One region of the Bacillus halotolerans genome, then DNA from elsewhere that is predicted to be linked to it. Evidence: a T-box and tRNA genes for the amino acid it is inferred to sense, from the RefSeq annotation. Region 1 holds a T-box; the other regions hold tRNA genes.
What was found. A T-box is a leader RNA that pairs with one kind of tRNA and senses whether it is charged. The one in region 1 lies ahead of serS (serine--tRNA ligase), so its partner is inferred to be a tRNA-Ser.
Positions count from the first base shown of each region.

Region 1 (9,621 bases):
GTTTTATTTCTGATTACTCAATGAAAATCAGCGATGTTATGACAAAAGAAGAACTTGTCACTGCACCGGTTGGAACGACTTTAGACGAAGCTGAAAAGATTTTGCAGAAACATAAAATTGAAAAGCTTCCACTCGTTGATGATCAAAATAAATTAAAAGGTCTTATCACGATTAAAGACATTGAAAAAGTTATCGAGTTCCCTAATTCATCTAAAGACATTCACGGCCGTTTGATCGTTGGCGCGGCAGTTGGTGTAACTGGCGACACGATGACACGCGTGAAAAAGCTTGTAGAAGCCAATGTGGATGTCATTGTTATCGATACAGCACACGGGCATTCTCAAGGCGTGTTAAACACAGTGACAAAGATCCGTGAAACGTATCCTGAATTAAATATTATCGCTGGAAACGTAGCAACAGCTGAAGCGACAAAAGCACTCTTCGAAGCTGGTGCTGATGTTGTCAAAGTAGGAATCGGACCTGGTTCAATTTGTACTACTCGTGTGGTAGCAGGTGTTGGTGTACCTCAAATCACAGCGATTTATGACTGTGCGACTGAAGCAAGAAAACATGGCAAAACAATTATCGCAGACGGCGGAATTAAATTCTCTGGCGATATTGCAAAAGCATTGGCAGCCGGCGGACATGCTGTTATGCTTGGAAGCTTACTGGCAGGTACGTCAGAAAGCCCTGGTGAAACTGAAATCTACCAAGGCAGAAGATTCAAAGTATACCGCGGTATGGGATCTGTGGCTGCAATGGAAAAAGGAAGTAAAGACCGTTACTTCCAAGAAGAAAATAAAAAATTCGTTCCAGAAGGCATTGAAGGACGCACACCTTACAAGGGGCCAGTTGAAGAAACAGTTTATCAGCTAGTCGGCGGTCTTCGTTCTGGTATGGGATATTGCGGATCTAAAGATCTTCGCGCTTTAAGAGAAGAAGCTCAGTTCATTCGTATGACTGGTGCAGGCCTTCGTGAAAGTCATCCGCATGATGTACAGATTACAAAAGAATCACCGAACTATACAATTTCATAAATAAATTGTTACAAATTAAAAACATTTGACAGGGTCTCTGACTCTGTCTATTTTTTTTATACTGATTATGATAAAATTTATACTGTTGTGCATTGAAAATGTCCTTAACGGCTTAATTATAGATGAAGAAAAATGAAATACGGAGGTCGTACGATTGAACATCAAGAAATGTAAACAGCTATTGATGTCTTTGGTTGTTTTAACACTGGCCGTAACTTGCCTGACTCCAATGTCAAAAGCAAAGGCTGCCAGCGATCCAATTGATATCAACGCATCAGCTGCTATTATGATCGAAGCTTCTTCAGGTAAAATTCTTTACAGCAAAAATGCAGAGAAAAGACTGCCAATTGCAAGTATGACAAAGATGATGACAGAGTATCTGTTATTAGAAGCAATTGATGAAGGCAAAGTAAAATGGGATCAAACCTATACGCCTGATGACTATGTGTATGAGATTTCCCAAGATAACAGTTTATCAAACGTTCCTCTTCGAAAAGACGGAAAATACACAGTAAAAGAACTTTATCAAGCGACAGCAATCTATTCTGCAAATGCGGCTGCGATTGCCATTGCAGAAGTTATTGCAGGCTCTGAAACAAAGTTCGTTGAAAAAATGAATGCAAAAGCAAAAGAACTGGGATTAACAAATTACAAATTTGTTAATGCAACAGGTCTTGAAAACAAAGATCTTCACGGCAAGCAGCCTGAAGGGACAAGCGTAGATGAAGAAAGTGAAGTTTCTGCTAAGGATATGGTTATTCTTGCAGATCACCTGATTACTGACTACCCTGAGATTTTAGAAACTTCCAGCATCTCAAAAATGAAGTTCAGAAAAGGCACAGATGATGAAATGGACATGCCGAACTGGAACTTTATGCTGAAGGGTCTAGTCAGCGAGTACAAAGGTGCAACTGTAGATGGACTGAAAACAGGTTCTACTGACTCTGCGGGTTCATGTTTCACAGGAACTGCTGAAAGAAACGGAATGCGTGTCATCACTGTGGTGTTAAACGCAAAAGGCAACATTCACACTGGCCGTTTCGATGAAACGAAAAAAATGTTTGATTATGCTTTCAACAATTTCTCAATGAAAGAAATTTATGCTGAAGGCGATCAGGTAAAAGGCCATAAAACCATTTCTGTAGATAAAGGTAAAGAGAAAAAAGTAGGCATTGTCACAAGCAAGGCATTTTCTCTTCCTGTCAAAAATGGTGAAGAAAAGAATTACAAAGCAAAAGTCACTTTAAACAAAGACACTTTGACTGCCCCTGTGAAAAAAGGGACGAAGGTTGGGAAACTGACTGCGGAATATACAGGTGATGAAAAGGACTATGGATTCCTTAACAGCAGCCTGGCAGGTGTAGACCTTGTGACGAAAGAAAATGTAGATAAAGCAAACTGGTTTGTTTTAACAATGCGCAGCATCGGCGGATTTTTCGCTGGTATCTGGGGAAGCATTGTTGATACAGTAACTGGCTGGTTTTAATGAATTGAAAGAGCTCTGATTGATGTTAGGGCTCTTTCGCTTAATATACTGAAAAAACCCAATTTTTAATAAAAAATGATTTTCAAAGCCCTAAAAACCGAATAAAATAAGTTATATCCATATGAATTATTGGATTTCTAGGATACAATAAGAAATAGAAATCATATAACTATACCTTGATTAGGGGGACCAAGAAATGGCTCAAACAGGTACTGAACGTGTAAAACGCGGAATGGCAGAAATGCAAAAAGGCGGCGTCATCATGGACGTAATCAATGCGGAACAAGCGAAAATTGCTGAAGAGGCTGGAGCTGTCGCTGTAATGGCGCTAGAACGTGTACCAGCTGATATTCGTGCGGCTGGAGGAGTTGCCCGTATGGCAGACCCTACAATCGTGGAAGAAGTAATGAATGCTGTATCCATCCCTGTAATGGCAAAAGCGCGTATCGGACATATTGTTGAAGCGCGTGTGCTTGAGGCTATGGGTGTTGATTATATTGATGAAAGTGAAGTTCTGACTCCGGCTGACGAAGAATTTCATTTGAATAAAAATGAATATACAGTTCCTTTCGTGTGCGGCTGCCGTGACCTCGGCGAAGCAACACGCCGTATTGCTGAAGGCGCTTCTATGCTTCGTACAAAAGGGGAGCCTGGAACTGGTAATATCGTCGAAGCCGTTCGCCATATGCGCAAGGTAAACGCTCAAGTGCGCAAAGTAGTTGCAATGAGCGATGATGAGCTGATGACTGAAGCGAAAAATTTGGGAGCGCCTTATGAGCTGCTTCAACAAATTAAAAGAGACGGTAAACTTCCTGTCGTTAACTTTGCGGCTGGCGGCGTAGCGACTCCTGCTGATGCGGCACTTATGATGCAGCTTGGCGCTGACGGTGTATTTGTTGGTTCTGGTATCTTCAAATCAGACAATCCTGCAAAATTCGCAAAAGCAATTGTGGAAGCGACAACTCACTTCACTGATTATAAATTGATTGCAGAGCTTTCAAAAGAGCTTGGAACTGCAATGAAAGGGATCGAAATCTCAAATTTACTTCCAGAACAGCGTATGCAAGAACGCGGCTGGTAAGAATATAGGAGAGCTGCGACATGTTAACAATAGGTGTACTAGGACTTCAAGGAGCAGTAAGAGAGCATATCCATGCAATTGAATCATGCGGTGCAGCTGGACTTGTTATTAAACGCCCAGAGCAGCTAAAAGAAATCGATGGTTTAATTTTGCCGGGCGGAGAAAGCACGACAATGCGCCGTTTAATTGATACGTATCAATTCATGGAGCCATTGCGTGAGTTTGCTGCTCAGGGAAAACCGCTGTTTGGGACATGTGCCGGTTTAATTATTTTAGCAAAGGAAATTGCCGGTTCAGATAACGCTCATTTAGGTTTGCTGAATGTAGTTGTTGAACGGAATTCGTTTGGCCGGCAGGTTGACAGCTTTGAAGCTGATTTAACCATTAAAGGGCTGGACGAACCTTTCACTGGTGTATTCATCCGTGCGCCGCATATCTTGGAAGCCGGTGAAAATGTTGAAGTGCTTTCTGAGCATAACGGACGCATTGTTGCGGCTAAACAGGGTAATTTCTTGGGCTGTTCGTTCCATCCGGAGCTGACAGAGGATCATCGAGTGACAAAGCTGTTCGTTCAAATGGTCGAGGAATACAAGCAGAAAGCCCTTGTATAAAACAGTTGAAAGCTGTGGAAACTTATAGTACATTATAAACACAAATAAAGATCGAAAAGCGTTGATAGGAACTAGTAGGAAGCCTCTCTTTCTAAGAGAGCCGATGGTTGGTGTGAATCGGTGAAAGATGCTGTCTGAATCCATCCTTGAGCGAAATGCTGAATGAAGTAGGCATTTACGGGATAACCGTTATGTGTGAAAGCGGAAAACAAGTCTATGGCTTGTTTTCAATCAGGGTGGCAACGCGAGAGCTCTCGTCCCTTTCATGGGGATGAGGGCTCTTTTTATTTTCGATAATTCAATGAATTTAATGAAAAAAGGAGTGTTTCGCATGCTTGATACGAAAATGCTGAGAGCAAATTTTCAAGAAATTAAAGCAAAGCTTGTACACAAAGGCGAAGACTTAACAGATTTTGATAAGTTCGAGGAGCTTGATGATAAAAGAAGAGAGCTTATCGGAAAAGTAGAAGAACTAAAAGGAAAACGGAATGAAGTATCCCAGCAGGTAGCTGCTTTGAAACGCGAGAAAAAAGACGCGGATCACATCATTAAAGAAATGCGTGAAGTCGGCGAGGAAATTAAAAAACTTGATGAAGAATTAAGAACAGTAGAATCTGCGCTTGAGACCATTCTTCTTTCAATCCCGAATATTCCGCATGAATCAGTGCCAGCCGGTGAAACGGAAGATGATAACGTAGAAATCCGGAAATGGGGCGAAACACCTTCATTTGCACATGAGCCAAAACCGCATTGGGATATTGCTGATGAGCTCGGCATTCTTGATTTTGAACGTGCTGCGAAGGTAACAGGAAGCCGCTTCGTGTTTTATAAAGGCTTAGGTGCTCGTTTGGAGCGTGCGCTTTATAACTTTATGCTTGACCTTCATGTGGATGAGTATAACTATACTGAGGTTATCCCGCCTTATATGGTAAACCGTGCAAGCATGACGGGAACAGGACAGCTTCCAAAGTTCGAAGAGGATGCGTTTAAGATCAGGGAAGAGGATTACTTCTTGATTCCGACTGCTGAAGTGCCGATCACAAATATGCATCGGGATGAAATTCTGTCAGGTGACAGCCTGCCGATTAATTATGCGGCATTCAGTGCCTGTTTCCGTTCAGAAGCTGGTTCAGCAGGGCGCGATACACGCGGATTAATCCGTCAGCACCAGTTTAATAAAGTGGAGCTTGTGAAGTTTGTAAAGCCGGAAGATTCTTATGATGAGTTAGAAAAACTAACAAACCAGGCTGAGCGTGTGCTCCAGCTGTTGGAACTTCCATACCGTGTAATGAGCATGTGTACGGGAGATTTAGGATTTACGGCTGCGAAAAAATACGATATAGAAGTTTGGATTCCGAGCCAAGACACATATCGTGAAATTTCTTCTTGCAGCAACTTCGAAGCGTTCCAAGCCAGACGTGCGAACATTCGTTTTAGACGTGAAGTGAAAGGCAAACCAGAGCATGTACACACATTGAACGGTTCAGGTTTGGCAGTTGGAAGAACAGTTGCCGCTATTTTAGAAAATTATCAGCAGGAAGACGGAAGCGTCATTATACCAAAAGTGCTTCGTCCTTATATGGGAAATAGAGAAGTCATCAAAGCGTAAAGCTGAAAAGGTGTGCCTGATAAGGCGCGCCTTTTGCTATTTAAATTAAACATTTTCATAAAAACAAAAAAAGTTTTTAAAAATGCTTGACCATCATAAAACATTCATGATATAGTAAGTCTTGTCGATACGGAGGAATACCCAAGTCCGGCTGAAGGGATCGGTCTTGAAAACCGACAGGGGTGTCAAAGCCCGCGGGGGTTCGAATCCCTCTTCCTCCGCCATATTGATTTTAATTCTAATGAAACTCAAGCATATATTGGAGATTGTTTTGTCCGTTGCATCGTTTGCAACGGATTTTTTAATATCATAAAAAAGTGAATCTCAGGTCATGAGATTCACTTTTTTTTCGTTTCATGAATGACAGTTGCGATTTGATCAACAATGTTCTCGATAGAACTTTCATCATTCTTCAAGTCATAATCCTCAATACGGATTTTCAGGACAGGGCAAGCGTTAAAACCGCTGATCCAGTTTTCGTAACGCGTGTGCATTTCTTCCCAATAAGACCGATCTGTTTGAAGCTCCATTTCACGTCCGCGTTCTTCAATCCGGGCTAATATGTTTTCCAGATCGCCTTCTAAATAGATCAGCACATCAGGATGCGGGAAATACGGTGTCATGACCATTGCTTCAAACAGGCTTGTATAGGTTTTATAATCAATCTTTGACATCGTCCCTTTGTCAGCGTGCATTTTTGCAAAAATCCCAGTATCCTCATAAATAGAACGATCCTGTACAAACCCTCCGCCGGCTTCAAAAATATTTTTCTGTTCTTTGAATCGTTCAGCTAAGAAGTAGATTTGCAGATGGAAGCTCCAGCGTTCAAAATCATGATAGAATTTTTCTAAGTATGGGTTATGATCGACTTCCTCAAGAGAGGTTTTAAAGCCAAGCCGTTTAGCCAATGCTCTTGTTAAAGTAGATTTTCCGACACCTACTGTTCCTGCTACTGTAATGATTGAATTCTCAGGGATATGATGTTCCTTCATTTTATAAGCTCCTTTACATGGGCGGCAATACGTTCAAAATCGCTCTTATTCAAAACGAAATCCTCTGAATCGCCATCTATTGTTAACACCGTAAGATATGGGTCTGCTTCCTGCAGCTGCTTGATGGCGATGTCATAATCTGCGATCAGCTGTTCCAAATAGCTTGTTTCAATTTTTTTCTCAAAGGGACGCCCGCGTTTTTCAATGCGGTGTAACAATGTGGGCAGACTTGCCTTTATGTAAATGATGAAATTTGGCTTAGGAAGATCATCGGTAAGAAGATGAAAAATCTTTCTGTATTTGTTGAGCTGCTGTTCAGACAGCGTTCGTTCAGCAAAAATCACATTTTTATAAATATGATAATCAGCTATCACAGGCTGTCCTTCATTTAAAAAGTGATGGCTGGTATCCTCAAGCTGTTTGTACCTGTGACAAAGAAAAAACATCTCAAGCTGGAAGCTCCATTCCTCTATGTTGTCATAAAACTTATCAAGGTATGGGTTATCCTCAACAATCTCACTGATCATAGGGAATCCAAGCTCTTGTGAAAGCATCGTCGCGAGCGTTGTTTTTCCTGCCCCGATAGGACCTTCAACTGCGATAAAAGGGGCTGTATTCATTGGAATCCTCCTTATTTCTAAAAAACGTCCGTCAATTGCTGACCTTCATATTGTATCACAACCCTTGGATTCCCCTATGAAAAAAAGACGTTTCCAAATTAACGGAACGTCTTTTTGACAACTTGAAATTGATCAGAAAGCAGCAGCCAGTTTTGAGGAAAGGAAAGCCCCAGCTTCCAGTAGCTGATCCCTCTTAAATTAAGCTCTTTAATCAGATTGAATTTGGCCTGAATCGAACGGGCGTCTTCAAACCACACCTCGTGCCTTTTGTTTTCTGCATCAGTATAGCGGAAGAAAGGGGCTTGGGCGGTTTGGTCATACTGGATGTCGGCATTGTTTTGTTCGGCTATGACAATGGCTTGCTGAGGGCTTATTGCTCTTGCCGGAGTTCCTCCTGCTGTATATGGCAGTGTCCAGTCATATCCATATAAATTCTGCCCCATGACAATTTTATTGGCGGGCATTTCGGTTAAAGCATATTCAATGACGTTCCGAACAGGTCCTATTGGAGAAACGGCTTGAGCGGGTCCGCCGCTGTATCCCCATTCATATGTCATGAGGACAACAAAGTCTACAATTTGGCCATGTGCTCTGTAATCATGGGCTTCGTACCATCTGCCCTGCTGTGTTGCGCTTGTTTTAGGGGCAAGCGCCGTAGAAATTTCTAAGCCTTCTTGATGAAAAAGATCCCTTGCCTCGCGGAGAAATTGATTATATGCCTCTCTATCCTGGGGCCGTAAGTATTCAAAGTCAAAATGAATAGCACGGAAGCCATATCTTCTGGCATTCTCGACTATTTCATTCAAAAGTCTTCTTTTCACAGTATCGTCGTTCAAAAGGATCCGGCCGAGCTCATCGCTGAATGCCTGGTTTTCTAGGTTCGTTATAATCATCATCAATGTCGTGCCTTGATTCTCTGCAATGCTTCTTAAATTCGTTAAAGGCGGTGCGACTAAGGTTCCATCACGCTGTGCCTGGAAACTGAATGCGCCAAGGTACGTTAAGTAGGGCGATGCTTCTCTGGCCGCCTGCTGGAGATTTTCGCTGACTTGATTTCCGCGTGGCTCCAAATAAGCGCTTGATTCAATGTCTCTTTTTGGAACTGGAGGAATGTATAAACGGAAACCAATCTGCAGTACGGTATTTAACTGGATGCGGTTCACCCTGGCAAGCTCAGCTGCTGTTGTATTAAATTGCTGTGCGATGGATGTCAGGGTATCACCTTGTTGAACATCATAAAACTGGCCAGCTATTGGAATAACAATGGTTTGTCCGACAACAAGGCTGTCGGGATTCGGTATTTCATTCGTTTCTGTGATTTCGTTTGCAGTTGTTCTGTATTGTGAAGCGATAGCAGAAAGAGTGTCGCCTTGTTTCACCACATAAATTTGAATGAAAAACGCCTCCTTTCATATCGCTACAATGTATGAAAGGAAAGCGCTAATCATGTTTGTTTTTCTGTAATTTGTTCTTCAGTTGTAATTTCTGCGAAAAGAACATTTTCCATCATGGTTAGAGCGAATTCATTGTCCTTATCGCTGTTAGAAGCAATGCAGTCCTTAGGTATTGTAATGCTGTATTCTCTCATGTAAGCATCATTAGCAGTAAACAGCACGCATATATTTCCGGCTATCCCTGTTAAGACAATGCGTTTCACCTGTAATTCAGTCAGGAGGGTATGGAGGGCTGTTTCATAAAAAGCGGAGTGTTTCGGCTTGATTAAAAAATAGTCGGCATCCTCGGGCGATATCTTTTCAATAATGGCCTTGCTTTTCTCGTTTTCACATTCTTGCTGGATATTTTGGATATCCGCTTGCCAAAGACCGTAATGATCATTAATGTATATAATCGGCCAGTCATTTTGTCTTGCGTGCTTTTTTAATGATAAAATGTGAGGAACGATTTTTTCTGTTTTGTTGGCGAGACTTTCTCCCATATCAAATTCAAAATTATTGATCATGTCTACAATGAGAAGAGATGTGTCTGCTTTAGACATCGACAGTCTCCTTTCTGTTTAAGTTATAGTTAATATGTAGCCTTTTTAGGTAAGGAAAAAACTTTGAAAAGAGAGCTAATCTGATGAATCAAGATGAACTTTATATGAAAGAAGCAATAAAAGAAGCGAAAAAAGCTGAAGCGAAAGGCGAGGTGCCGATCGGGGCCGTGCTTGTTGTGAATGATAAAA
Region 1 is NZ_CP029364.1:1,983,714-1,993,334, reverse strand. It holds gene guaB (IMP dehydrogenase) at 1-1,037, shown strand, start outside; gene dacA (D-alanyl-D-alanine carboxypeptidase) at 1,192-2,523, shown strand; gene pdxS (pyridoxal 5'-phosphate synthase lyase subunit PdxS) at 2,720-3,604, shown strand; gene pdxT (pyridoxal 5'-phosphate synthase glutaminase subunit PdxT) at 3,625-4,215, shown strand; T-box leader at 4,268-4,480, shown strand; gene serS (serine--tRNA ligase) at 4,547-5,824, shown strand; tRNA gene DIC78_RS10125 (tRNA-Ser) at 5,956-6,048, shown strand; gene dck (deoxyadenosine/deoxycytidine kinase) at 6,163-6,816, opposite strand; gene dgk (deoxyguanosine kinase) at 6,813-7,436, opposite strand; gene DIC78_RS10110 (glycosyl hydrolase family 18 protein) at 7,535-8,818, opposite strand; gene DIC78_RS10105 (cysteine hydrolase family protein) at 8,881-9,432, opposite strand; gene tadA (tRNA adenosine(34) deaminase TadA) at 9,516-9,621, shown strand, end outside.

Region 2 (9,621 bases), 940 kb from region 1:
ACGGGAAATTTAAAGAGAAGCATAATCTGCCGTTTTTGCTGCTTGTCGATGACGAGCACAAGCTGGCGGAGGCGTTTGATGTATGGAAACTGAAGAAAAACTTCGGAAAAGAATATATGGGGATTGAACGCTCCACTTTTTTAATTGACAAAGAAGGCCGGCTCATTAAAGAATGGAGAAAGGTAAAAGTGAAAGACCATGTAGCCGAAGCGCTCCAGACGCTGAAAGATATGTCGGGAAAGTAAAATCGTCAATCAGCCTCATAGCATATGCTGCAACTTTCACCCTAATATCAATTGACAAATTATCGTAAAAAGAGTTACACTAATTATAAACATTATAATGTAAGAATCTTTTTTAGAAGAGAGGTGCATGACGGATGGCTGCACATGAACTAAAAGAAGCCTTAGAAACGTTGAAGGAAACCGGAGTTCGCATTACTCCTCAACGTCATGCGATTCTGGAATATCTCGTTAACTCTATGGCTCATCCAACAGCGGACGATATATATAAAGCTCTGGAAGGGAAATTTCCTAACATGAGCGTAGCGACGGTATATAACAACTTGCGTGTGTTCCGGGAATCCGGCCTGGTAAAAGAGCTCACATATGGTGATGCTTCCAGCAGATTTGATTTTGTTACATCCGATCACTATCACGCCATTTGTGAAAGCTGCGGTAAAATTGTGGACTTCCACTATCCCGGCCTTGATGAAGTAGAGCAGCTTGCTGCACATGTGACCGGCTTTAAAGTAAGCCACCACCGTTTAGAAATTTACGGCGTCTGCCAAGAGTGTTCAAAAAAAGAAAACCATTAAAATAAGCTGACCGCGAAACGGTCAGCTTATTTATTTCGACATTTTCTTCTTATTATAAGACTCATCAAATTCTTTTCCTTCTAAGCTTTGATCTAAAGTCAGCGGCTCTCTGCAATGCATACACATATCTACTCTGCCTAAAACCTTGGTCTCTTTTTTACAGCCCGGACAAATGACCCGAACCGCTTTGGTCGAGAGCATGCCGATCCAAAAATAAACAACCGTGCTGAGCCCGATAGATAAAAGCCCAAGTATCATAAACAAACTCGAAAGCAAAACGGATTCCTTAAAAAAGATCCCGATGTACATAATGATAAACCCAACGAAAACCAAACTTAACGCAAACGTTCTGATTTTATTAATTTTGCTGGAGTATTTCGCCATGTCCATCCCCCTCTGAATTAAATATAGCACAAACCCGATGGTATTTTCTTCATGTTTTCGTTTGAAATGGAATTTAAATATGGAGACTTGCTTTGAAATTGTTTATAATAGTTCAATGTGTTTAGAAAAAAGGAATTTCGATTTAACCCATAGAATTGAATCAAATAGAGAATAAAAAAATTGAACAATTGCATTGGAGGAATAGTGATGGAAAATCTTCTCCGTCCAATTTACCAAGAAAGAGCAAGTCATCCCAATACATTGGCTGTTATTATGATTGAGAGAAGAAACAAAACGTCTTCCATAACAGACAACTTTGATGCCGCTTTGCTTGTCATTGTAAAGCAGTCTGATAAGCCTGTTTTTATAAAGCATTATGAATTTGATCACAAAACAGCCTCTTTGCATGTGATAACTGATGCTCAGGTTCAAGAATGGATTTTGCTCGGCACAAATAGGAGAATCATAGATTGGATTGTAAACGGAAGAGTTATGTTTGACCGCAATGAGTATATTGCTGAGCTTATCGACAGGCTTAATACTTTTCCGTTTGCAGAACGTAAACTGAAGATCGGCCTTGAATACGGCAAGTTAATTAGAAGATACGTTGAAGGAAAAGCTTTCTTTGAAGCCAATCAATTTTTAGATGCCTACAATGCAGTAGTCCATGCATTGCATCATCTAGCACGTATTGAAGTAATCGACAGAGGATTCCATCCGGAAACCACTGTGTGGAGTCAAGTGCGTCAGATGGAGCCTCAAGTGTACAAATTATATTCCGAGCTGATTGAAAGCCACGAAAGCTTGGAAAAAAGGCTTGAATTATTATTCTTAGCAAATGATTTTCTGATTCATTCTAAAGCTGAGATTGGTTCAGCACATCTTTTCGAAGTGATGAAAGAAAAGGACATCTGGCAATTTAGCGAGCTTCTTCAGCATCCTGGCTTAAAACATTTTACTCAAGACCTTGGCGTCATGCTTGATTACCTGACAGAAAAAGGTCTTATCAGCGTGTGCCGAATTGAAACCAAGGGACAGGCTGTCTTTCATCGAGGATATTCTTTTAAAAAAGATGTTGACTCTGATTCCTGAGCATGGTATATTATTAAACGTCGCTGATGCGCTTCTGAAAAAATAAGCTCACAGCGGCGGAGAAATAAAATAAAAAACATTTGACAAAACAAAGTCGAAATGTTATACTGAAAAAGTCGCTTCTTAAAGAAGTGGTGGATGATCTTTGAAAACTAAACAAGACAAAACGTACCTGTTAATTCAAGTTTTATTATAAATCGCACAGCGATGTGCGTAGTCAGTCAAACTGAGGTCTGCACGATGCAGATCACGCAGATGTTGCCACAGGATGTGTGGAACTTAATCTGCGATCCATTTATCGGAGAGTTTGATCCTGGCTCAGGACGAACGCTGGCGGCGTGCCTAATACATGCAAGTCGAGCGGACAGATGGGAGCTTGCTCCCTGATGTTAGCGGCGGACGGGTGAGTAACACGTGGGTAACCTGCCTGTAAGACTGGGATAACTCCGGGAAACCGGGGCTAATACCGGATGCTTGTTTGAACCGCATGGTTCAAACATAAAAGGTGGCTTCGGCTACCACTTACAGATGGACCCGCGGCGCATTAGCTAGTTGGTGAGGTAATGGCTCACCAAGGCAACGATGCGTAGCCGACCTGAGAGGGTGATCGGCCACACTGGGACTGAGACACGGCCCAGACTCCTACGGGAGGCAGCAGTAGGGAATCTTCCGCAATGGACGAAAGTCTGACGGAGCAACGCCGCGTGAGTGATGAAGGTTTTCGGATCGTAAAGCTCTGTTGTTAGGGAAGAACAAGTACCGTTCGAATAGGGCGGTACCTTGACGGTACCTAACCAGAAAGCCACGGCTAACTACGTGCCAGCAGCCGCGGTAATACGTAGGTGGCAAGCGTTGTCCGGAATTATTGGGCGTAAAGGGCTCGCAGGCGGTTCCTTAAGTCTGATGTGAAAGCCCCCGGCTCAACCGGGGAGGGTCATTGGAAACTGGGGAACTTGAGTGCAGAAGAGGAGAGTGGAATTCCACGTGTAGCGGTGAAATGCGTAGAGATGTGGAGGAACACCAGTGGCGAAGGCGACTCTCTGGTCTGTAACTGACGCTGAGGAGCGAAAGCGTGGGGAGCGAACAGGATTAGATACCCTGGTAGTCCACGCCGTAAACGATGAGTGCTAAGTGTTAGGGGGTTTCCGCCCCTTAGTGCTGCAGCTAACGCATTAAGCACTCCGCCTGGGGAGTACGGTCGCAAGACTGAAACTCAAAGGAATTGACGGGGGCCCGCACAAGCGGTGGAGCATGTGGTTTAATTCGAAGCAACGCGAAGAACCTTACCAGGTCTTGACATCCTCTGACAATCCTAGAGATAGGACGTCCCCTTCGGGGGCAGAGTGACAGGTGGTGCATGGTTGTCGTCAGCTCGTGTCGTGAGATGTTGGGTTAAGTCCCGCAACGAGCGCAACCCTTGATCTTAGTTGCCAGCATTCAGTTGGGCACTCTAAGGTGACTGCCGGTGACAAACCGGAGGAAGGTGGGGATGACGTCAAATCATCATGCCCCTTATGACCTGGGCTACACACGTGCTACAATGGACAGAACAAAGGGCAGCGAAACCGCGAGGTTAAGCCAATCCCACAAATCTGTTCTCAGTTCGGATCGCAGTCTGCAACTCGACTGCGTGAAGCTGGAATCGCTAGTAATCGCGGATCAGCATGCCGCGGTGAATACGTTCCCGGGCCTTGTACACACCGCCCGTCACACCACGAGAGTTTGTAACACCCGAAGTCGGTGAGGTAACCTTTATGGAGCCAGCCGCCGAAGGTGGGACAGATGATTGGGGTGAAGTCGTAACAAGGTAGCCGTATCGGAAGGTGCGGCTGGATCACCTCCTTTCTAAGGATATTTACGGAATATAAGACCTTGGGTCTTATAAACAGAACGTTCCCTGTCTTGTTTAGTTTTGAAGGATCATTCCTTCGAAACGTGTTCTTTGAAAACTAGATAACAGTAGACATCACATTCAATTAGTAACACAAGATATCACATAGTGATTCTTTTTAACGGTTAAGTTAGAAAGGGCGCACGGTGGATGCCTTGGCACTAGGAGCCGATGAAGGACGGGACGAACACCGATATGCTTCGGGGAGCTGTAAGCAAGCTTTGATCCGGAGATTTCCGAATGGGGAAACCCACCACTCGTAATGGAGTGGTATCCATATCTGAATTCATAGGATATGAGAAGGCAGACCCGGGGAACTGAAACATCTAAGTACCCGGAGGAAGAGAAAGCAAATGCGATTCCCTGAGTAGCGGCGAGCGAAACGGGATTAGCCCAAACCAAGAGGCTTGCCTCTTGGGGTTGTAGGACACTCTATACGGAGTTACAAAGGAACGAGGTAGATGAAGAGGTCTGGAAAGGCCCGCCATAGGAGGTAACAGCCCTGTAGTCAAAACTTCGTTCTCTCCAGAGTGGATCCTGAGTACGGCGGAACACGTGAAATTCCGTCGGAATCCGGGAGGACCATCTCCCAAGGCTAAATACTCCCTAGTGACCGATAGTGAACCAGTACCGTGAGGGAAAGGTGAAAAGCACCCCGGAAGGGGAGTGAAAGAGATCCTGAAACCGTGTGCCTACAAGTAGTCAGAGCCCGTTAACGGGTGATGGCGTGCCTTTTGTAGAATGAACCGGCGAGTTACGATCCCGTGCAAGGTTAAGCAGAAGATGCGGAGCCGCAGCGAAAGCGAGTCTGAATAGGGCGCATGAGTACGTGGTCGTAGACCCGAAACCAGGTGATCTACCCATGTCCAGGGTGAAGTTCAGGTAACACTGAATGGAGGCCCGAACCCACGCACGTTGAAAAGTGCGGGGATGAGGTGTGGGTAGGGGTGAAATGCCAATCGAACCTGGAGATAGCTGGTTCTCTCCGAAATAGCTTTAGGGCTAGCCTCAAGGTAAGAGTCTTGGAGGTAGAGCACTGATTGGACTAGGGGCCCCTACCGGGTTACCGAATTCAGTCAAACTCCGAATGCCAATGACTTATCCTTGGGAGTCAGACTGCGAGTGATAAGATCCGTAGTCGAAAGGGAAACAGCCCAGACCGCCAGCTAAGGTCCCAAAGTATACGTTAAGTGGAAAAGGATGTGGAGTTGCTTAGACAACCAGGATGTTGGCTTAGAAGCAGCCACCATTTAAAGAGTGCGTAATAGCTCACTGGTCGAGTGACTCTGCGCCGAAAATGTACCGGGGCTAAACGTATCACCGAAGCTGCGGACTGTTCTTCGAACAGTGGTAGGAGAGCGTTCTAAGGGCTGTGAAGCCAGACCGGAAGGACTGGTGGAGCGCTTAGAAGTGAGAATGCCGGTATGAGTAGCGAAAGAGGGGTGAGAATCCCCTCCACCGAATGCCTAAGGTTTCCTGAGGAAGGCTCGTCCGCTCAGGGTTAGTCGGGACCTAAGCCGAGGCCGAAAGGCGTAGGCGATGGACAACAGGTTGATATTCCTGTACCACCTCCTCACCATTTGAGCAATGGGGGGACGCAGGAGGATAGGGTAAGCGCGGTATTGGATATCCGCGTCCAAGCAGTTAGGCTGGGAAATAGGCAAATCCGTTTCCCATAAGGCTGAGCTGTGATGGCGAGCGAAATATAGTAGCGAAGTTCCTGATTCCACACTGCCAAGAAAAGCCTCTAGCGAGGTGAGAGGTGCCCGTACCGCAAACCGACACAGGTAGGCGAGGAGAGAATCCTAAGGTGATCGAGAGAACTCTCGTTAAGGAACTCGGCAAAATGACCCCGTAACTTCGGGAGAAGGGGTGCTCTGTTAGGGTGCAAGCCCGAGAGAGCCGCAGTGAATAGGCCCAGGCGACTGTTTAGCAAAAACACAGGTCTCTGCGAAGCCGTAAGGCGAAGTATAGGGGCTGACGCCTGCCCGGTGCTGGAAGGTTAAGAGGAGCGCTTAGCGTAAGCGAAGGTGCGAATTGAAGCCCCAGTAAACGGCGGCCGTAACTATAACGGTCCTAAGGTAGCGAAATTCCTTGTCGGGTAAGTTCCGACCCGCACGAAAGGCGCAACGATCTGGGCACTGTCTCAACGAGAGACTCGGTGAAATTATAGTACCTGTGAAGATGCAGGTTACCCGCGACAGGACGGAAAGACCCCGTGGAGCTTTACTGCAGCCTGATATTGAATGTTGGTACAGCTTGTACAGGATAGGTAGGAGCCTTGGAAACCGGAGCGCCAGCTTCGGTGGAGGCATCGGTGGGATACTACCCTGGCTGTATTGACCTTCTAACCCGCCGCCCTTATCGGGCGGGGAGACAGTGTCAGGTGGGCAGTTTGACTGGGGCGGTCGCCTCCTAAAAGGTAACGGAGGCGCCCAAAGGTTCCCTCAGAATGGTTGGAAATCATTCGCAGAGTGTAAAGGCACAAGGGAGCTTGACTGCGAGACCTACAAGTCGAGCAGGGACGAAAGTCGGGCTTAGTGATCCGGTGGTTCCGCATGGAAGGGCCATCGCTCAACGGATAAAAGCTACCCCGGGGATAACAGGCTTATCTCCCCCAAGAGTCCACATCGACGGGGAGGTTTGGCACCTCGATGTCGGCTCATCGCATCCTGGGGCTGTAGTCGGTCCCAAGGGTTGGGCTGTTCGCCCATTAAAGCGGTACGCGAGCTGGGTTCAGAACGTCGTGAGACAGTTCGGTCCCTATCCGTCGCGGGCGCAGGAAATTTGAGAGGAGCTGTCCTTAGTACGAGAGGACCGGGATGGACGCACCGCTGGTGTACCAGTTGTTCTGCCAAGGGCATCGCTGGGTAGCTATGTGCGGACGGGATAAGTGCTGAAAGCATCTAAGCATGAAGCCCCCCTCAAGATGAGATTTCCCATTCCGCAAGGAAGTAAGATCCCTGAAAGATGATCAGGTTGATAGGTCTGAGGTGGAAGTGTGGCGACACATGGAGCTGACAGATACTAATCGATCGAGGACTTAACCTAATTTCTAATGATGTCACACCTGTTATCTAGTTTTGAGAGAATATCTCAAAAAAACTCTTGACTTTTCAAGATATACATAGTATAATGTTAAATGTCACTGAGATTGTCTGGTGATGATGGCGAAGAGGTCACACCCGTTCCCATGCCGAACACGGAAGTTAAGCTCTTCAGCGCCGATGGTAGTCGGGGGTTTCCCCCTGTGAGAGTAGGACATCGCCAGGCAGACTTCATTCCGCAGTAGCTCAGTGGTAGAGCTATCGGCTGTTAACCGATCGGTCGTAGGTTCGAATCCTACCTGCGGAGCCATTATTGGAGAGCTGTCCGAGTGGTCGAAGGAGCACGATTGGAAATCGTGTAGGCGGTCAACTCCGTCTCAAGGGTTCGAATCCCTTGCTCTCCGCCACTGATATTTATACATAATCACAATTGAAAGTCTGGGCCCGTTGGTCAAGCGGTTAAGACACCGCCCTTTCACGGCGGTAACACGGGTTCGAATCCCGTACGGGTCATTATATGATGGAGGATTAGCTCAGCTGGGAGAGCATCTGCCTTACAAGCAGAGGGTCGGCGGTTCGAGCCCGTCATCCTCCACCATTATCATCGCGGGGTGGAGCAGTTCGGTAGCTCGTCGGGCTCATAACCCGAAGGTCGCAGGTTCAAATCCTGCCCCCGCAACCAATTAAAATCAAATGGTCCGGTAGTTCAGTTGGTTAGAATGCCTGCCTGTCACGCAGGAGGTCGCGGGTTCGAGTCCCGTCCGGACCGCCATTTAAATAATAAGGCTCGGTAGCTCAGTTGGTAGAGCAACGGACTGAAAATCCGTGTGTCGGCGGTTCGATTCCGTCCCGAGCCACCACCTATGCCGGTGTAGCTCAATTGGTAGAGCAACTGACTTGTAATCAGTAGGTTGGGGGTTCAAGTCCTCTTGCCGGCACTGTTTTTTCAAAACTTAATGTGGAGGGGTAGCGAAGTGGCTAAACGCGGCGGACTGTAAATCCGCTCCCTCAGGGTTCGGCAGTTCGAATCTGCCCCCCTCCACCATTTATAGGGGCATAGTTTAACGGTAGAACAGAGGTCTCCAAAACCTCCGGTGTGGGTTCGATTCCTACTGCCCCTGCCAAATTTATGACATCTTGAGATTATGGCGGTTGTGGCGAAGTGGTTAACGCACCAGATTGTGGCTCTGGCACTCGTGGGTTCGATTCCCATCAATCGCCCCATATTATCATTGGGCTATAGCCAAGCGGTAAGGCAACGGACTTTGACTCCGTCATGCGTTGGTTCGAATCCAGCTAGCCCAGTCTCACTTTTTTATATCAATTGAATATAATGTATTAAGTCCCTTAAGATGCGGAAGTAGTTCAGTGGTAGAACACCACCTTGCCAAGGTGGGGGTCGCGGGTTCGAATCCCGTCTTCCGCTCCAATTACGGCGGCATAGCCAAGTGGTAAGGCAGAGGTCTGCAAAACCTTTATCCCCGGTTCGAATCCGGGTGTCGCCTTTCTTTTGCCGGGGTGGTGGAATTGGCAGACACACAGGACTTAAAATCCTGCGGTAGGTGACTACCGTGCCGGTTCAAGTCCGGCCCTCGGCACCAATTTTACTTACTTGATAAGTTAAATTGGTGTTTGTGCTTGAAAATATAATGAAGCTAATCATATCAATGATCTACTTATGTAGATCATTTTTTTATTGTATGAAAGTGTCGATGTAAGCATTGGGCTGTATTTCATAAAAAGTCGCTTTAGCCCTTTATTATTATATTCCCCAAAAAACTTTTTGAAATACATTGACACTTTATCATATCCATGATATATTTATATTCGTCGGTTAGATACGACGTAAAACTTGCCGGTGTGGCGGAATTGGCAGACGCGCACGACTCAAAATCGTGTTCCTTCTGGAGTGTCGGTTCGACCCCGACCACCGGTATACAAAAGAACCCCGTTTCTTACTTATGTAAGAAACGGGGTTTCGTTTTTATTAAAAGAAGGAGCCTATATTAATAAGCAGAGGCTCCTTTTTGTTATTTACTCAGCATATTGGTCGATGATCTCTTCTAAGACCTCTTCAAGTTGTTCGATATCATCAAGCTCTGATTGTCTGAAACGGACACGTACGAGCTGCTCTCCGTCATTATACATCTCTTCCAGCCATCCACGCAGGCCTCTTGCCCGGCGATCAACTTCGAAAATAATTTCTAAACCGTCTTCCTCTAAAAGAAAAATAAGCTCTAATTCATCAAGCATCTGACGGTAATAGCCTGATGTTGGAACAAACTCAAATTCTTGAACGAAAGGCAGACGGCGCTGGAAGTAAGATGCCTGTTCACAGTCTGCTTCGTTAAGACGGAAGCCAAGGTTCTCAATTGCTTCTAATACATTTT
Region 2 is NZ_CP029364.1:1,044,727-1,054,347, reverse strand. It holds gene bcp (thioredoxin-dependent thiol peroxidase) at 1-245, shown strand, start outside; gene perR (peroxide-responsive transcriptional repressor PerR) at 380-817, shown strand; gene DIC78_RS05380 (YgzB family protein) at 848-1,201, opposite strand; gene DIC78_RS05375 (nucleotidyltransferase-like protein) at 1,409-2,293, shown strand; rRNA gene DIC78_RS05370 (16S ribosomal RNA) at 2,589-4,138, shown strand; rRNA gene DIC78_RS05365 (23S ribosomal RNA) at 4,308-7,235, shown strand; rRNA gene rrf (5S ribosomal RNA) at 7,342-7,457, shown strand; tRNA gene DIC78_RS05355 (tRNA-Asn) at 7,467-7,541, shown strand; tRNA gene DIC78_RS05350 (tRNA-Ser) at 7,547-7,638, shown strand; tRNA gene DIC78_RS05345 (tRNA-Glu) at 7,673-7,744, shown strand; tRNA gene DIC78_RS05340 (tRNA-Val) at 7,754-7,829, shown strand; tRNA gene DIC78_RS05335 (tRNA-Met) at 7,837-7,913, shown strand; tRNA gene DIC78_RS05330 (tRNA-Asp) at 7,927-8,003, shown strand; tRNA gene DIC78_RS05325 (tRNA-Phe) at 8,016-8,091, shown strand; tRNA gene DIC78_RS05320 (tRNA-Thr) at 8,097-8,169, shown strand; tRNA gene DIC78_RS05315 (tRNA-Tyr) at 8,192-8,276, shown strand; tRNA gene DIC78_RS05310 (tRNA-Trp) at 8,282-8,355, shown strand; tRNA gene DIC78_RS05305 (tRNA-His) at 8,380-8,455, shown strand; tRNA gene DIC78_RS05300 (tRNA-Gln) at 8,465-8,536, shown strand; tRNA gene DIC78_RS05295 (tRNA-Gly) at 8,586-8,660, shown strand; tRNA gene DIC78_RS05290 (tRNA-Cys) at 8,666-8,736, shown strand; tRNA gene DIC78_RS05285 (tRNA-Leu) at 8,744-8,832, shown strand; tRNA gene DIC78_RS05280 (tRNA-Leu) at 9,086-9,167, shown strand; gene spo0M (sporulation control protein Spo0M) at 9,266-9,621, opposite strand, start outside.
Region 2: it has a tRNA-Ser gene. The T-box ahead of serS (serine--tRNA ligase) is inferred to sense a tRNA for this amino acid. The anticodon was not compared.

Region 3 (9,621 bases), 1.1 Mb from region 1:
GATTTTGACATCTTTATCAGCAATCACCTGCTCCAGCAAACAATCCTCACCAATCTGCGTTTTTTGCATAATAATGCAGTTTTTCAGCTTTGTGCCTTTCCCGACATGCACCGCCCTGAACAAAATGCAGTTTTCGACCTCCCCCTCAAGCACACAGCCGTTTGCCACTAAAGAATTTCTAACAGTGCTGTTCTTCCCGTATTTCGTTGGGGGCTCATCCTTCACTTTTGTATAAATCGGCTGCTGAGGCAAAAACACCTGCTGCCAAAAACGCGGCTGAATAAGCTCCATACTGTGGGTATAATACTTTTCTACAGAATCAATAACAGCTGCATACCCCGAATATTCATATGGGCAAATGGTCAATGCGGGGGCTTCTTTTTCAACAACCTCCTGAATGGTTCTGTATCCTTTTTCAATATGTCCGTAAATCAGATCTTTCAAGAGTTCAGAAGACATGATATAGATTTGCAGCGACTGACCGTCCTGAAAGACCTCGGTAATGTCACAGCCCGCCTCCTGATGTCTTTTCAGCACGTATTGAAATTGAATGTTGCATACAGTATGGCTGTTGGTGATGACGGCATATTGCTGTGTGCTTCTATGAAAGTAATCAAGATGATCAGAAAACTGGCGAAATGAACCGAATTCATTATACTCATCATGCAAATGCGGTGACGGAAAAAAAAAGAGGCCGTCCTTTTTTCGGTGCAAATCCCATTCCTTCCCTGCTCCAAGATGATCCATAAGAGACCGGTAGCGATATTTCGGAAAAATCGCCACACTCCTAATGTCCCCATTCACCATATTGGACAGCATAAAATCTATCAAGCGGTATCTGCCAGCAAAAGGAATCGCACCAAGCGACCGCTGTGCGGTTAAATCCTGAAGAGAATGCTTATATGTGGTTTCATCTATAACACCTAACATTTGATTATTGATCAACTGATTCTGCCTCCTCTTCAGTCATTAAATCAATTCTTTCTCTACAAATTCCTCCGAAACAAGCAGTACCTCCTGAATGTCTTTTTCAGATTTAATCACTGCGCCATCCGGAAGCACTAAGCCCTTGGGCACGATAGCATTCTCAATCACGACATGCTCACCGATTGTCACATCCGGCATAATCACTGAACGCTTGACCGTTGCGTGCTTACCGACGGTGACACCTTGAAATAGAACGGAGTGAGACACATTCCCATAAACAACACACCCCTCATTCACAAGTGAGTCATGAACCTGCGCCTCAGGCGAAATAAATTGCGGAGGCTGATTCGGATTGACAGAGTAAATCTTCCAATTGCGTTCAAACAGCCTTAGCTCAGACTGGTCTTTCAGCAAATCCATATTGGCTTCCCATAAGCTCTGCACCGTGCCGACATCCTTCCAATATCCTTTAAACGGATAAGCGGAAAGCTTCTTTTTCTCCTCCAAAAGCAAAGGAATGATGTCTTTGCCGAAGTCATGGCTTGAATACGGATTCCGGTCATCCATCTCAAGGTATTGCTTCAAGAGCGGCCAATTGAAAATATAAATACCCATGGATGCCAAATTGCTCTTTGGAAATTTAGGCTTTTCATCAAAATGTGTGATTATCCCGTCTTCATTTGTCTTCATGATGCCGAATCGGCTCGCTTCTTCCCATCCTACTTCAATCACGGAGATGGTCACATCCGCTTTCTTTTCAATATGAAAATCAAGCATTTTGCCGTAGTCCATTTTATAAATGTGATCGCCTGATAAGATCAGCACATACTCAGGATCGTACTGGTTCAGGTAATTGAGATTTTCATAAATTGCGCTTGCCGTCCCTTTATACCATTTCACTTCGGATGACTCGGCATAAGGAGGCAATACCGTAACGCCGCCATTGTGCCTGTCAAGATCCCATGCACTGCCAATGCCAATATAGGAATTCAGCTCCAGCGGCTGATATTGCGTTAAGATGCCTACTGTGTCTATGCCTGAATTCGAACAGTTGCTGAGCGTAAAATCAATAATCCTGTATTTTCCCCCAAAAGATACGGCCGGTTTTGCCATGTTTTTTGTTAATCCGCTGAGACGGCTGCCCTTCCCGCCGGCAAGGAGCATAGCCACACATTGTTTTTTCATTCATTTATCTCTCCTCTTTTTTTCACCGCCCGCATAATCGAAATGCCATAAGGGGGGATTGTCATTGTGATATAGCACGGTTTGTGATGAACAGCTCCAGCTTTGGCTGCCAACGGCTTTTTATTCAATTGACCTGAGCCCCCATATTTTTCATTGTCACTGTTCAACACTTCGATATATTGGGTAAGAAAGGGAACGCCAACATCATATTGATGATAGACCGAGGGTGTAAAATTACATAAGATGATAAGCGCCTCACCGTGCCGTCTGCCATACCGAATAAAAGAAAAGATTGATTGCTCCTCATTGTGGACATCAATCCATTCAAATGACTGAGCACGATGGTCATTTTCATAAAGGATTTTGCTTTTTTGATAAAAGCGGAGAAGATCTTGAGTAAAAACACTTGCTTTTTGATGCATGGGGAAGGAGTTCAAAAACCAATCAAGCTGTTCTGTATCTTTCCATTCATCGAATTGGGCAAATTCTGATCCCATAAAAATGAGTTTTTTTCCGGGATGAGCCGTCATATAACCGAGTAAAAGCCGATATTGGGCAAATTTCTGCCAATAGTCGCCAGGCATTTTATGAAGAAGTGATTTTTTTCCATAGACGACTTCGTCATGAGAAAATGGCAATACAAAATGTTCACTAAACGCATAAAGCAAGGAAAAAGACACAAGCTGATGGCAGTGCCGCCTTTGTTCAGCAGGCGTCTCCATATATTTCAGCACATCATTCATCCAGCCCATATTCCATTTAAAATGAAAGCCGAGTCCCCCTTCCTCAACAGAACCTGTTACTTGAGGCCATTCGGTGGAATCTTCCGCTATCATCATGACATGCGGATATGCCTCTCGCATTGTTTGATTTAGCTTTTTTAAAAATTCAACTGCATAGAGATTCGTATGGCGTTCATCCTGATTTGGCCAATACAGCATATTAGCCACGGCATCGACCCTAAAGCCATCTATATGATAGAATTCCGCCCAGTACAACGCATTAGAAATTAAAAAACTATGAACTTCCGGTTTTCCTAAATCAAAGTTAGCGGTGCCCCACAGCCAGTTCTCCCTGTCACGCTCTTTTTGATATTCGTAAAGAGGCGCTCCATCAAACATATAAAGCCCATGCGAATCTTTACAAAAATGTCCGGGGACCCAATCAAGTATGACGCCGATGTTTGCCTGATGGCATTCATCAACAAACCTCATCAAATCATGAGGCGTGCCAAATCGGCTTGTCGGGCTGTAATACCCCGTTGCTTGATAACCCCAAGAGCGATCATAAGGATGTTCATAAACGGGCAGCAGCTCGATATGGGTAAATCCCTGCTCTTTGATATAAGGAATAAGAAACTGGCCTAATTCTTCATAGGAGTAAAGCGTGCCATCGGGATGCTTCTTCCATGAACCAAGATGAAGCTCATAAATAAAAACCGGCTTTTCATATATCGTTTTAGCTTTCTGCTTCTTCTGCCACTTTTGATCATGCCAGCTGTACCCTGCAAGATCGTAAGTAAGAGACGCCGTATTCGGTCTTACTTCTGAATAAAAAGCATACGGGTCTGCCTTCAGCATGGTCTCACCGCTATTTGTCACGATTTCATACTTATATCGTTCCTTTTCTTTCAAACCTGGAACAAATAACGTCCAAATGCCATGATCATTAACTTTCTGCATAACATGAAGCTCACCTGACCAGCTGTTAAAATCTCCAGCCACTCGAACTTCTGACGCATGCGGCGCCCACACACAAAATTCATACCCGCTTTGGCCATTCAGCTCGCGATAATGCGAGCCAAACAGCTGATAGCTTTTAAACAGACTGCCTTCGTGAAAAAGATAAACATCATGTGCTGTTGGGCTGGCAGCGGCCATGTAATCATCCTTTCTGACATCATAGTTTTCATTTATATTATTTATTCGTAGAAATAAAAAAAAGCCCTTTCTAGAAAGCGCTTATATTTATTGACATAAAACTTCATTTTCTGAAGAAAAACAAAAGATATGGAGTTTTTTGTTGTAAATTTGATATAGAATAAAAAACAAAATCAGACGCATATCATATAGTTTTAGAAAACAAAAAAACCTTGCAGGATATGCAAGGTTTCAGGATGACCCGTACGGGATTCGAACCCGTGTTACCGCCGTGAAAGGGCGGTGTCTTAACCGCTTGACCAACGGGCCGTCATGGCGGAGAAGGAGGGATTTGAACCCTCGCGCCGCTTACACGACCTACACCCTTAGCAGGGGCGCCTCTTCAGCCACTTGAGTACTTCTCCATATGGCTCCACAGGCAGGATTCGAACCTGCGACCGATCGGTTAACAGCCGATAGCTCTACCACTGAGCTACTGTGGAACGTAAAAGTCATGGTATGGTGGGCCTGAATGGACTCGAACCATCGACCTCACGCTTATCAGGCGTGCGCTCTAACCAGCTGAGCTACAGGCCCATGACGATATAGAAATGGAGCGGGTGATGGGAATCGAACCCACGACATCAGCTTGGAAGGCTGAGGTTTTACCACTAAACTACACCCGCAATTTTTTGGGGCGATTGATGGGAATCGAACCCACGAATGCCAGAGCCACAATCTGGTGCGTTAACCACTTCGCCACAACCGCCAAAATATATATATTTGTAAATGGTGGCTCGGGACGGAATCGAACCGCCGACACACGGATTTTCAGTCCGTTGCTCTACCAACTGAGCTACCGAGCCTTATTATTTAAATGGCGGTCCGGACGGGACTCGAACCCGCGACCTCCTGCGTGACAGGCAGGCATTCTAACCAACTGAACTACCGGACCATTTTAATTAGTTGCACCCATCGGGCGCTCCTTATTTAAAAGGATATATTTGTTTGGTTGCGGGGGCAGGATTTGAACCTGCGACCTTCGGGTTATGAGCCCGACGAGCTACCGAACTGCTCCACCCCGCGATGATAAAATGTAAGAATATATATGGCGGAGGAAGAGGGATTCGAACCCCCGCGGGCTTTGACACCCCTGTCGGTTTTCAAGACCGATCCCTTCAGCCAGACTTGGGTATTCCTCCGTATTGTGGTGGACCTTGTAGGACTCGAACCTACGACCGGACGGTTATGAGCCGTCTGCTCTAACCAACTGAGCTAAAGGTCCTTTGGTAGCGGCGGAGGGGATCGAACCCCCGACCTCACGGGTATGAACCGTACGCTCTAGCCAGCTGAGCTACACCGCCAAATCATATATTGAAATCAAGTGGAGCCTAGCGGGATCGAACCGCTGACCTCCTGCGTGCAAAGCAGGCGCTCTCCCAGCTGAGCTAAGGCCCCAAGAATGGTCGGGAAGACAGGATTCGAACCTGCGACCCCATGGTCCCAAACCATGTGCTCTACCAAGCTGAGCTACTTCCCGATTTCATGTAGATCATGGCGCGCCCGAGAGGAGTCGAACCCCTAACCTTTTGATCCGTAGTCAAACGCTCTATCCAATTGAGCTACGGGCGCAAATTATAATGCCGAGGGCCGGACTTGAACCGGCACGGTAGTCACCTACCGCAGGATTTTAAGTCCTGTGTGTCTGCCAATTCCACCACCCCGGCATGGATGGTATAGTTGGAGCGGAAGACGGGATTCGAACCCGCGACCCCCACCTTGGCAAGGTGGTGTTCTACCACTGAACTACTTCCGCAGAAATGATGCGGATGAAGGGACTTGAACCCCCACGTCTGTAAAGACACTAGAGCCTGATTCTAGCGCGTCTGCCAATTCCGCCACATCCGCAACATATAAATGGTGAGCCATGAAGGACTCGAACCTTCGACCCTCTGATTAAAAGTCAGATGCTCTACCAACTGAGCTAATGGCTCTTCTTACAAGAGACTTGAATATTATATCATATAAAAGTGGTGCCGGCAAGAGGACTTGAACCCCCAACCTACTGATTACAAGTCAGTTGCTCTACCAATTGAGCTACACCGGCTCATATGTAAACATATTATGTATAGTAAGAATGGTGGAGGATGACGGGCTCGAACCGCCGACCCTCTGCTTGTAAGGCAGATGCTCTCCCAGCTGAGCTAATCCTCCATAATTGCACTAACGTGCAATTGCTTGGCGGCGTCCTACTCTCACAGGGGGAAACCCCCGACTACCATCGGCGCTGAAGAGCTTAACTTCCGTGTTCGGCATGGGAACGGGTGTGACCTCTTCGCTATCGCCACCAAACAATTTGAGAGTGTTCTCTCAAAACTAGATAACAGGTGTGACATCATTAGAAATTAGGTTAAGTCCTCGATCGATTAGTATCTGTCAGCTCCATGTGTCGCCACACTTCCACCTCAGACCTATCAACCTGATCATCTTTCAGGGATCTTACTTCCTTGCGGAATGGGAAATCTCATCTTGAGGGGGGCTTCATGCTTAGATGCTTTCAGCACTTATCCCGTCCGCACATAGCTACCCAGCGATGCCCTTGGCAGAACAACTGGTACACCAGCGGTGCGTCCATCCCGGTCCTCTCGTACTAAGGACAGCTCCTCTCAAATTTCCTGCGCCCGCGACGGATAGGGACCGAACTGTCTCACGACGTTCTGAACCCAGCTCGCGTACCGCTTTAATGGGCGAACAGCCCAACCCTTGGGACCGACTACAGCCCCAGGATGCGATGAGCCGACATCGAGGTGCCAAACCTCCCCGTCGATGTGGACTCTTGGGGGAGATAAGCCTGTTATCCCCGGGGTAGCTTTTATCCGTTGAGCGATGGCCCTTCCATGCGGAACCACCGGATCACTAAGCCCGACTTTCGTCCCTGCTCGACTTGTAGGTCTCGCAGTCAAGCTCCCTTGTGCCTTTACACTCTGCGAATGATTTCCAACCATTCTGAGGGAACCTTTGGGCGCCTCCGTTACCTTTTAGGAGGCGACCGCCCCAGTCAAACTGCCCACCTGACACTGTCTCCCCGCCCGATAAGGGCGGCGGGTTAGAAGGTCAATACAGCCAGGGTAGTATCCCACCGATGCCTCCACCGAAGCTGGCGCTCCGGTTTCCAAGGCTCCTACCTATCCTGTACAAGCTGTACCAACATTCAATATCAGGCTGCAGTAAAGCTCCACGGGGTCTTTCCGTCCTGTCGCGGGTAACCTGCATCTTCACAGGTACTATAATTTCACCGAGTCTCTCGTTGAGACAGTGCCCAGATCGTTGCGCCTTTCGTGCGGGTCGGAACTTACCCGACAAGGAATTTCGCTACCTTAGGACCGTTATAGTTACGGCCGCCGTTTACTGGGGCTTCAATTCGCACCTTCGCTTACGCTAAGCGCTCCTCTTAACCTTCCAGCACCGGGCAGGCGTCAGCCCCTATACTTCGCCTTACGGCTTCGCAGAGACCTGTGTTTTTGCTAAACAGTCGCCTGGGCCTATTCACTGCGGCTCTCTCGGGCTTGCACCCTAACAGAGCACCCCTTCTCCCGAAGTTACGGGGTCATTTTGCCGAGTTCCTTAACGAGAGTTCTCTCGATCACCTTAGGATTCTCTCCTCGCCTACCTGTGTCGGTTTGCGGTACGGGCACCTCTCACCTCGCTAGAGGCTTTTCTTGGCAGTGTGGAATCAGGAACTTCGCTACTATATTTCGCTCGCCATCACAGCTCAGCCTTATGGGAAACGGATTTGCCTATTTCCCAGCCTAACTGCTTGGACGCGGATATCCAATACCGCGCTTACCCTATCCTCCTGCGTCCCCCCATTGCTCAAATGGTGAGGAGGTGGTACAGGAATATCAACCTGTTGTCCATCGCCTACGCCTTTCGGCCTCGGCTTAGGTCCCGACTAACCCTGAGCGGACGAGCCTTCCTCAGGAAACCTTAGGCATTCGGTGGAGGGGATTCTCACCCCTCTTTCGCTACTCATACCGGCATTCTCACTTCTAAGCGCTCCACCAGTCCTTCCGGTCTGGCTTCACAGCCCTTAGAACGCTCTCCTACCACTGTTCGAAGAACAGTCCGCAGCTTCGGTGATACGTTTAGCCCCGGTACATTTTCGGCGCAGAGTCACTCGACCAGTGAGCTATTACGCACTCTTTAAATGGTGGCTGCTTCTAAGCCAACATCCTGGTTGTCTAAGCAACTCCACATCCTTTTCCACTTAACGTATACTTTGGGACCTTAGCTGGCGGTCTGGGCTGTTTCCCTTTCGACTACGGATCTTATCACTCGCAGTCTGACTCCCAAGGATAAGTCATTGGCATTCGGAGTTTGACTGAATTCGGTAACCCGGTAGGGGCCCCTAGTCCAATCAGTGCTCTACCTCCAAGACTCTTACCTTGAGGCTAGCCCTAAAGCTATTTCGGAGAGAACCAGCTATCTCCAGGTTCGATTGGCATTTCACCCCTACCCACACCTCATCCCCGCACTTTTCAACGTGCGTGGGTTCGGGCCTCCATTCAGTGTTACCTGAACTTCACCCTGGACATGGGTAGATCACCTGGTTTCGGGTCTACGACCACGTACTCATGCGCCCTATTCAGACTCGCTTTCGCTGCGGCTCCGCATCTTCTGCTTAACCTTGCACGGGATCGTAACTCGCCGGTTCATTCTACAAAAGGCACGCCATCACCCGTTAACGGGCTCTGACTACTTGTAGGCACACGGTTTCAGGATCTCTTTCACTCCCCTTCCGGGGTGCTTTTCACCTTTCCCTCACGGTACTGGTTCACTATCGGTCACTAGGGAGTATTTAGCCTTGGGAGATGGTCCTCCCGGATTCCGACGGAATTTCACGTGTTCCGCCGTACTCAGGATCCACTCTGGAGAGAACGAAGTTTTGACTACAGGGCTGTTACCTCCTATGGCGGGCCTTTCCAGACCTCTTCATCTACCTCGTTCCTTTGTAACTCCGTATAGAGTGTCCTACAACCCCAAGAGGCAAGCCTCTTGGTTTGGGCTAATCCCGTTTCGCTCGCCGCTACTCAGGGAATCGCATTTGCTTTCTCTTCCTCCGGGTACTTAGATGTTTCAGTTCCCCGGGTCTGCCTTCTCATATCCTATGAATTCAGATATGGATACCACTCCATTACGAGTGGTGGGTTTCCCCATTCGGAAATCTCCGGATCAAAGCTTGCTTACAGCTCCCCGAAGCATATCGGTGTTCGTCCCGTCCTTCATCGGCTCCTAGTGCCAAGGCATCCACCGTGCGCCCTTTCTAACTTAACCGTTAAAAAGAATCACTATGTGATATCTTGTGTTACTAATTGAATGTGATGTCTACTGTTATCTAGTTTTCAAAGAACACGTTTCGAAGGAATGATCCTTCAAAACTAAACAAGACAGGGAACGTTCTGTTTATAAGACCCAAGGTCTTATATTCCGTAAATATCCTTAGAAAGGAGGTGATCCAGCCGCACCTTCCGATACGGCTACCTTGTTACGACTTCACCCCAATCATCTGTCCCACCTTCGGCGGCTGGCTCCATAAAGGTTACCTCACCGACTTCGGGTGTTACAAACTCTCGTGGTGTGACGGGCGGTG
Region 3 is NZ_CP029364.1:3,125,345-3,134,965, reverse strand. It holds gene glgD (glucose-1-phosphate adenylyltransferase subunit GlgD) at 1-945, opposite strand, end outside; gene DIC78_RS16125 (glucose-1-phosphate adenylyltransferase) at 970-2,112, opposite strand; gene glgB (1,4-alpha-glucan branching enzyme) at 2,109-3,992, opposite strand; tRNA gene DIC78_RS16115 (tRNA-Glu) at 4,230-4,301, opposite strand; tRNA gene DIC78_RS16110 (tRNA-Ser) at 4,306-4,396, opposite strand; tRNA gene DIC78_RS16105 (tRNA-Asn) at 4,400-4,474, opposite strand; tRNA gene DIC78_RS16100 (tRNA-Ile) at 4,492-4,568, opposite strand; tRNA gene DIC78_RS16095 (tRNA-Gly) at 4,584-4,657, opposite strand; tRNA gene DIC78_RS16090 (tRNA-His) at 4,665-4,740, opposite strand; tRNA gene DIC78_RS16085 (tRNA-Phe) at 4,762-4,837, opposite strand; tRNA gene DIC78_RS16080 (tRNA-Asp) at 4,850-4,926, opposite strand; tRNA gene DIC78_RS16075 (tRNA-Met) at 4,981-5,057, opposite strand; tRNA gene DIC78_RS16070 (tRNA-Ser) at 5,081-5,173, opposite strand; tRNA gene DIC78_RS16065 (tRNA-Ile) at 5,180-5,256, opposite strand; tRNA gene DIC78_RS16060 (tRNA-Met) at 5,259-5,335, opposite strand; tRNA gene DIC78_RS16055 (tRNA-Ala) at 5,357-5,429, opposite strand; tRNA gene DIC78_RS16050 (tRNA-Pro) at 5,435-5,511, opposite strand; tRNA gene DIC78_RS16045 (tRNA-Arg) at 5,527-5,603, opposite strand; tRNA gene DIC78_RS16040 (tRNA-Leu) at 5,613-5,698, opposite strand; tRNA gene DIC78_RS16035 (tRNA-Gly) at 5,713-5,787, opposite strand; tRNA gene DIC78_RS16030 (tRNA-Leu) at 5,796-5,879, opposite strand; tRNA gene DIC78_RS16025 (tRNA-Lys) at 5,890-5,965, opposite strand; tRNA gene DIC78_RS16020 (tRNA-Thr) at 6,003-6,078, opposite strand; tRNA gene DIC78_RS16015 (tRNA-Val) at 6,110-6,185, opposite strand; rRNA gene rrf (5S ribosomal RNA) at 6,208-6,323, opposite strand; rRNA gene DIC78_RS16005 (23S ribosomal RNA) at 6,378-9,305, opposite strand; rRNA gene DIC78_RS16000 (16S ribosomal RNA) at 9,475-9,621, opposite strand, start outside.
Region 3: it has a tRNA-Ser gene. The T-box ahead of serS (serine--tRNA ligase) is inferred to sense a tRNA for this amino acid. The anticodon was not compared.